3 regions of the Flavobacterium lindanitolerans genome follow, and region 1 is predicted to be linked to each of the others. Evidence: riboswitches for the same ligand, from Rfam matches in the RefSeq annotation. Region 1 holds a riboswitch; each other region holds the start of a gene.
What was found. Region 1 has a riboswitch for S-adenosylmethionine ahead of B0G92_RS00325 (homocysteine S-methyltransferase family protein). Riboswitches for the same ligand answer to the same signal wherever they lie in the genome.

Region 1 (2,272 bases):
TTCTTATTCTTTTCTACAGTCTAAACCGGTTCTACAATTCTGGGTGAATATTCTTTTGCTACTTCTGCAATCAGGCGGATATGTTCCGGGGTTGTTCCGCAACATCCTCCAATTATGTTAATGAGATTATCTTCGAGATATTCCCGAATCAAAACCTGCATAGCTTCCGGTGTCTGGTCATATTGCCCGAAAGCATTGGGCAAACCTGCATTGGGATGTGCCGAAACATTGAATGTGGTATTATGCGAAAGTCGTTGTAAATAAGGTTTTAACTGGTCTGCTCCTAAAGCACAATTAAATCCTACGCTCAATAGCGGAATGTGAGAAATGGAAATCAGGAATGCTTCTACGGTCTGGCCGGAGAGTGTTCTTCCTGAAGCATCTGTTATCGTGCCGGAAACCATGACCGGAATATCTATATTTCTTTCTTCTTTGACTTCTTCGATGGCAAAAAGTGCTGCTTTTGCATTCAGAGTATCAAATATGGTTTCTACCAGCAGAATATCGGAACCTCCATCAATCAGGGCTTCGACCTGCTGTTTATAGGCGATGCGTAATTCATCAAAGGTCACGGCACGGAAACCGGGGTCATTTACATCCGGAGACATGCTTGCCGTTCTGTTAGTGGGTCCTATAGAACCCGCTACGAAACGTGGTTTATCCGGATTTTTTGCCGTAAACTCATCTGCTATTTCTCTGGCCAGTCTTGCCGATTCATAGTTTAGCTCATAAACCAAATCTTCCAAATGATAGTCAGCCATACCTATGGTTGTTCCTGAAAAGGTATTAGTTTCTACGATGTCAGCACCGGCTTCAAAATATTGACGGTGGACTTCCTGTATTGCTTTTGGCTGGCTTAATGAAAGGAGGTCGTTATTCCCTTTCAGCGGATGTGGAAATTCTTTGAATCTTTCACCACGGAAATCTTCTTCCGAAAAATTATACCGCTGGAGCATGGTTCCCATTGCTCCGTCAAGGATGAGAATTCTTTCTTTGATAGCTTTTTGTATGCCTGACATTTTTTACTATTATTAGATTATTTAAGATTCTGATGAATCTAAAAGTCCTAATGTATTTTTCAAAAATCGATGGCATAGAAAAAACAATCCCAAGCCATGAATGGTTGAAAAAAAGTATCGATATGTTGTCAGGAAAAGGGAGAAAAAAAGTAGATTTTTCGTGTGTTATCTATCCAATAATATGGTAGAATGTAGCACCTTCTTTAAAGCTTAAAGGGTTGCTAAGGCTTCATCGGGTCTAATCCCTCCGCCTTTCGTGATAACAATCAATATTTTTAAGAACACTGCAAAGTAATGCAATATGTTTGGTTTTTGCAATAGTTTGCAGAAATTATACCGCTATCCTAAAATTTTGTTTGGCTGCCATCTTTAGGATTTGTTCAAGCAGTTTTGGGGAAAGATGCTTCTCATTTGGGTTTACGAAGACAAAATCTTTTTCCGTTTTTTTAATACTATTGTTTAATGCCATTTTGAAATCTGCCGAAAATGCCTGCACCAATGGATTAGCGCTAATGATATCAAAATCATTCTGGAGCAGGTCGAAATAATCAGGAAGGATGTCTTCTGTATTTGAGGTATCTACAGCAATAAGATTTTCGAGTTCGTTTTCCTGAACGAAATTAATTATATCTGCTATTTTGAAAGGAACTGCAAATTGGATAAAATTGGCTTCCCAGGAATTTCTTACTGTTGGTTTTTCAAAGAAGGCTACAGTGGAATTGGTTATTACGGGCAATCTTAAATCAAGATTGTTATTTTCAAGAAGTGATTCCTGATTGGAAAGCACCTCAGTTATGAGGGAACTCCCTGTCTCTTCTATTCCAAAGAGAATGATATTTATTTTTTTAACTGACATGGTTCTGGAGATTTTTAGTTAAAAGAACTGCTTTTGACTGGCAATCAAAAGCAGTCTTTCAACAAACAAACAAATAAAACAAACTAAACAAATGCGATTTATGCTTTATGCTGCATAATTATATTCTTTGTATAAAATCAGCTCGACCGGTGTTGAATTGACCAGGTTGTCATAAACCGGACTTTTTTGCTGTACTAATTTTAACCACTTCTGGAGTACCTGAAGCGAAGTATCTGTTGTTGGCTTTAGTACGATTTCGATTTTGCTGAAGCCTACTCTTTCTTCCTGACTTATAACTCCGGTTATTTCTACCTGTAACGACTTTAGGTTGATGCCTAACTCTGAAGCTACCTGCTGGCTCACCGCATTGACACATCCTGCGAATCCTGCAAGTATA
Region 2 (2,272 bases), on a different contig from region 1:
GACCAACAAAAATGGGACCGGATCATTATATGGATGTAGGCCAGCATCCGCACATTGGATTGGCAACATTGACTTTCTTGCTCGAAGGCGAAGTCATGCATAAGGATAGTATTGGCACTGTACAGAAAATAGCTCCGGGGTCTGTAAACTGGATGATTGCCGGAAATGGTGTAACCCATACCGAAAGAACTCCTGAAGAATTAAGACACGGAAAAGAGTATATGATGCATGGCTACCAAATATGGGTAGCACTGCCAAAAGACAAAGAAGATATGGAGCCGGAATTTCACCATTTTGACAGGAACGATCTGCCACGATGGAAAGACGAAACGGCAGAATTTACATTAGTGGCAGGAAAAGGATACGGTAAAGAATCACCGGTTCCGGTACATTCTGATCTGTTTATGGTCGAAATCAAAACCCAGGATGAATACCTTCTCCATACAGAAGGACAGCTTTTTGGGGAAATTGGAATCTGTGTCGTTGAAGGCGCTGTTCAGGCCTGTGATAATCATGTTGAAAAAGGAAATATGTTGGTGTCAAAATTGGACAATGCCTGTTCCATGACCCTCAAACCAAATACCCATATTATTCTTTTTGGTGGTCAACCGCTTCCTGAAGAGCGATTTATCTATTGGAATTTTGTGTCTTCCAGCAATGAAAAAATTGAAGCGGCAAAAGAACGTTGGAGAAAAAAAGAATTTCCGAAGGTAAAAGACGATAACAGTTATGTTGTCATGCCGGAAGTTTAATTCAAATAAAACAAACCAAAAAGCCTCTCTGTTGAATTGATAATAGAGAGGCTTTGTTTTTACAGATAATTTAATTGCGCGGAAGATTATTAAATATTTGTAAAAACTGCAATTACTGTAAATATAATTTAAAATATGCTTTATATTTGCATCCGTTATCACGAATCTCATAAAGAGATAGCAACCTGCAACAACAAGCAAGGTGCTAAAACGATAAGCCAAATCCTTTGGAAAAAATGTTGCCATTCCACACTTTTTTCGGTTTGCTTTTCGTCGTGAGCTTTATTAATTTTTAAGCAATCGATGATGAAACATCTTATTAAAACTAAAGGTTCTATTGTAGCCTTATTGCCCTTTTTCATTTTTATCTTTACATTCCTTGGTGTCGGAATCCTGCTCAATGACTTTTATGCTTTGCCGTCTCCAATAGCAGTAACTTTTGGGATAATTACAGCCTTTTTACTTTTTAGGGAATCTATTGAGGCAAAAGTTGACACGCTGATAAAAGGCTGCGGAAATAATCAAATCATCACAATGTGTCTTATTTATCTGCTGTCCGGAGCTTTTGCTGTCGTTACTCAGGCAATGGGAGCTGTAGACGCAGTTGTAAATTTAGGAATCAGTACAATAGACACGGAGTATTTCCCATTAGGCATCTTTTTAATAGCCTCATTTTTATCAACTGCCACAGGAACTTCTGTCGGCTCGATAGTAGCCTTAGGACCAATCGCCATCAGCCTGGCTGACAAAAGCGGTGCTTCCATGCCTTTAATTGCCGGGTCATTACTGGGCGGCTCCATGTTGGGAGACAACTTGTCTATTATATCAGACACTACAATTGCTGCCACACAATCGCTTGGATGTGAAATGCGCGATAAATTTAAAGTCAATCTCTTTATAGCGTTACCGGCATCTATTATCACAATACTATTACTTTTCTATCTAGGAGTTAATTCAGAAATAAGTCCGGTAGCTATTGAAAAAGAAAGCTACGAACTCATTACAATACTGCCATATATCCTTGTAATAGGCCTAGCTGTGTCAGGTTTAAATGTTTTTATAACCCTGTTGATTGGGATATTGGTTGCGGGAATTATTGGCTTTTTCCAAAATGATTTCACTGTACTGAGTTTTTTACAGAAAAACTATGAAGGCTTTTTAAGCATGACCGATATATTTCTATTATCAATGCTAACGGGCGGACTGGCCGCCTTAGTTGAAAAAGCGGGAGGCATTGATTATGTTCTGCAAAAGATAAAGTCAAAAATTAAGAGCAAAAAATCAGCACAAATGGGAATAGGTACTTTGGTGAGTTTTACCAACGTGGCTATTGCCAATAACACTGTTTCTATTGTAATTACCGGAGCCATAGCCAAAGAAATTAGTGATGAATATGAACTGAGTCCTAAAAAAACAGCTGCAATTCTCGATATTTTTTCATGTATAGTGCAGGGAATTCTTCCGTATGGAGCACAAGTGCTGTTAATTTTAAATTTTGCAAAGGGACGATTGGATGTGAT
Region 3 (2,272 bases), 1.8 Mb from region 1:
TGGATATGGTCGACAAAAGTAAGATTTTCGAGGTTTTGAATGGCTTCTACCGTACCTCTGATATGCAATGCATTCATCCATTTTGATTTGGCCTTGACTGTAATTCCTGCCGAAGCCGTCACCTGATTAATATACGATACGGAAATAGGGACATCCTTTTCGTCTAATGCAATATTCTGTCTTGTTCTTCTGTCAAGTGCTCGCTGCGAAAGCATCTCCAGCGGGTTTGCCATGTAGTGAGCGGCATCAGGCTTATCTGTAAAATAAACCCAGGCATCTTCCTGAGCCACAGCCCAGAAACCTGACAACAAGACTATTAAAAAAGTAATTTTTTTCATAAGTTATTGAATTGGCTGTCCAAACTTAAACAAATTGCCGCTATCGTCAATAATATAAAATTCCCGCATTCCCCAAGGCTGGTTTTTAAGTGCTATCTTATCTCCAAGAATTTTTTTATACCGTTCAAAAACAGCTTCAATATCATTTACCCGAATGTAGCAGCTTGAATTTTCCGGAACTATTTTTTCATTGCATTTCCAAAGGTGTATTTCATTATCATCCCATAAAAAAATTAAAAGGTCTTCATATTCACCAACTAATTTACCGCCTAAAATTTCCTGATAAAATTGTTTGGATTTTTCAAAGTCTAAAGAAGGTAGCTGGGGAATAATTTGGGTTATTTTTGAATTCAAACCAATATTTTTTAGATATGAATGTCAAATTTACGAAAATGAAATTTTATAAAACACTTTAAAGCTGACTATTTAAAGCCTTTTACATCTAATTCAACGCCTTGAAAATCAATTAAATATAAAATATTTTATTTTTTATTAGGTTTTTAAAAAATTTATACTCTAAATTTGCAACCAAGTTCTTTAAAAGATTATTCTTATCCAGAAAGACCGAGGGAATTGACCCTATGACGTCTTGGCAACCTGTCCTTTTGAGGATAAGGTGCCACATTCAACCCTTGCTTTGGCAGGGAAAGATAAGCTTAGAAAATAGTACATAATAACTCGAGATATTATTTGCTCTTCTGACTTATCGGAGGAGCATTTTTATTTTATGCCCTTTCCGATATCTGGTTTCGAATATTTTTTTAAAAGCGAAAAAATATTAAATCTTAAAAACGAATCAAGATGAAAGAGCAAACTCAAATTTTAAACTACATTCCGGTTGATAAACTAACAGGTTCCATTTCGGTGCCAATTTACCAGACTTCTACTTTTGTTCAGGATGCTCCAGGCGTTCACAAAGGTTTCGACTATGCCAGAAGCAATAATCCTACACGAAAAGTTCTTGAAGACCTGGTAGCCAAACTGGAGAACGGAACCAACGGTTATGCTTTTTCCAGCGGATTAGCTGCGATAGATGCAGTAGTGAAATTACTATCGGCCGGAGACGAAATCATAGCCGTAGATGATATTTACGGAGGTGCTTTTCGCCTGTTTACCCATGTGTATGAAAAATTCGGGATACAGGTAACGTATGTTGATGCAACCGATGCAAAGAACGTTGCTGAGGCCATCAGTGACAAGACAGCCCTGATATGGATTGAATCTCCGACCAATCCAACATTAAAGATTTCAGATTTGCGTGCTATTGGGAAAATTGCAAAAGAAAACAACATCCTGTTCTGCGTAGACAATACCTTTGCCTCTCCTATCGCCCAAAAACCAATTGATTTTGGTGCCGACTTAATTGTTCACAGTGCTACAAAATATATTTCAGGGCACAGTGACCTGATAGCCGGTCTGGTCATTACTGCTACGGAAGAATTAGGTGCTAAAATTAAATTCATCCAAAATGCTTCCGGTGCTATTTTAGGTCCGTTTGACAGCTGGCTGGTTATTCGCGGTATTGAAACCCTTAATTTAAGAATCAGGCAGCATGCTGAAAATGCACAAAAAATTGCCGAATTCCTGACTACTGAAAAACTGGTCCGTAATGTTTATTATCCGGGCTTGAAAACCCACCGCAATCATGAAATTGCCAAAAGTCAGCAGAAATATTTTGGAGGTGTTGTGACTTTTGATTTGGTTATTGACGATAAGGAACTGGCTTCAAGAATTGTATCAGGAACGAAATTATTCCAATTGGCTGAAAGTTTAGGTGGTGTGAAAAGCCTGTGTTGCCTTCCATGTGAAATGACTCATAAATCAATTCCTGCTGAAAAAAGATACCAGTCTGGCGTGACCGACAGCCTAATCCGACTTTCTGTGGGTTTGGAAGATGCTGATGATTTAATTGCCGACATAAAACAGGCATTGGA

Region 2: another riboswitch for S-adenosylmethionine. It lies ahead of B0G92_RS12945 (Na+/H+ antiporter NhaC family protein); the one in region 1 lies ahead of B0G92_RS00325 (homocysteine S-methyltransferase family protein).
Region 3: another riboswitch for S-adenosylmethionine. It lies ahead of B0G92_RS08030 (trans-sulfuration enzyme family protein); the one in region 1 lies ahead of B0G92_RS00325 (homocysteine S-methyltransferase family protein).

Annotation. Positions count from the first base shown of each region.
Region 1 covers NZ_PJND01000007.1:51,525-53,796, forward strand. The annotation lists gene B0G92_RS00325 (homocysteine S-methyltransferase family protein) at 21-1,019, opposite strand; SAM riboswitch class I at 1,182-1,285, opposite strand; gene B0G92_RS00330 (hypothetical protein) at 1,351-1,875, opposite strand; gene B0G92_RS00335 (OsmC family protein) at 1,981-2,272, opposite strand, start outside.
Region 2 covers NZ_PJND01000009.1:69,913-72,184, forward strand. The annotation lists gene B0G92_RS12940 (pirin family protein) at 1-752, shown strand, start outside; SAM-I-IV-variant riboswitch at 903-999, shown strand; gene B0G92_RS12945 (Na+/H+ antiporter NhaC family protein) at 1,059-2,272, shown strand, end outside.
Region 3 covers NZ_PJND01000007.1:1,822,403-1,824,674, reverse strand. The annotation lists gene B0G92_RS08040 (S8 family serine peptidase) at 1-338, opposite strand, end outside; gene B0G92_RS08035 (bleomycin resistance protein) at 342-692, opposite strand; SAM riboswitch class I at 887-995, shown strand; gene B0G92_RS08030 (trans-sulfuration enzyme family protein) at 1,140-2,272, shown strand, end outside.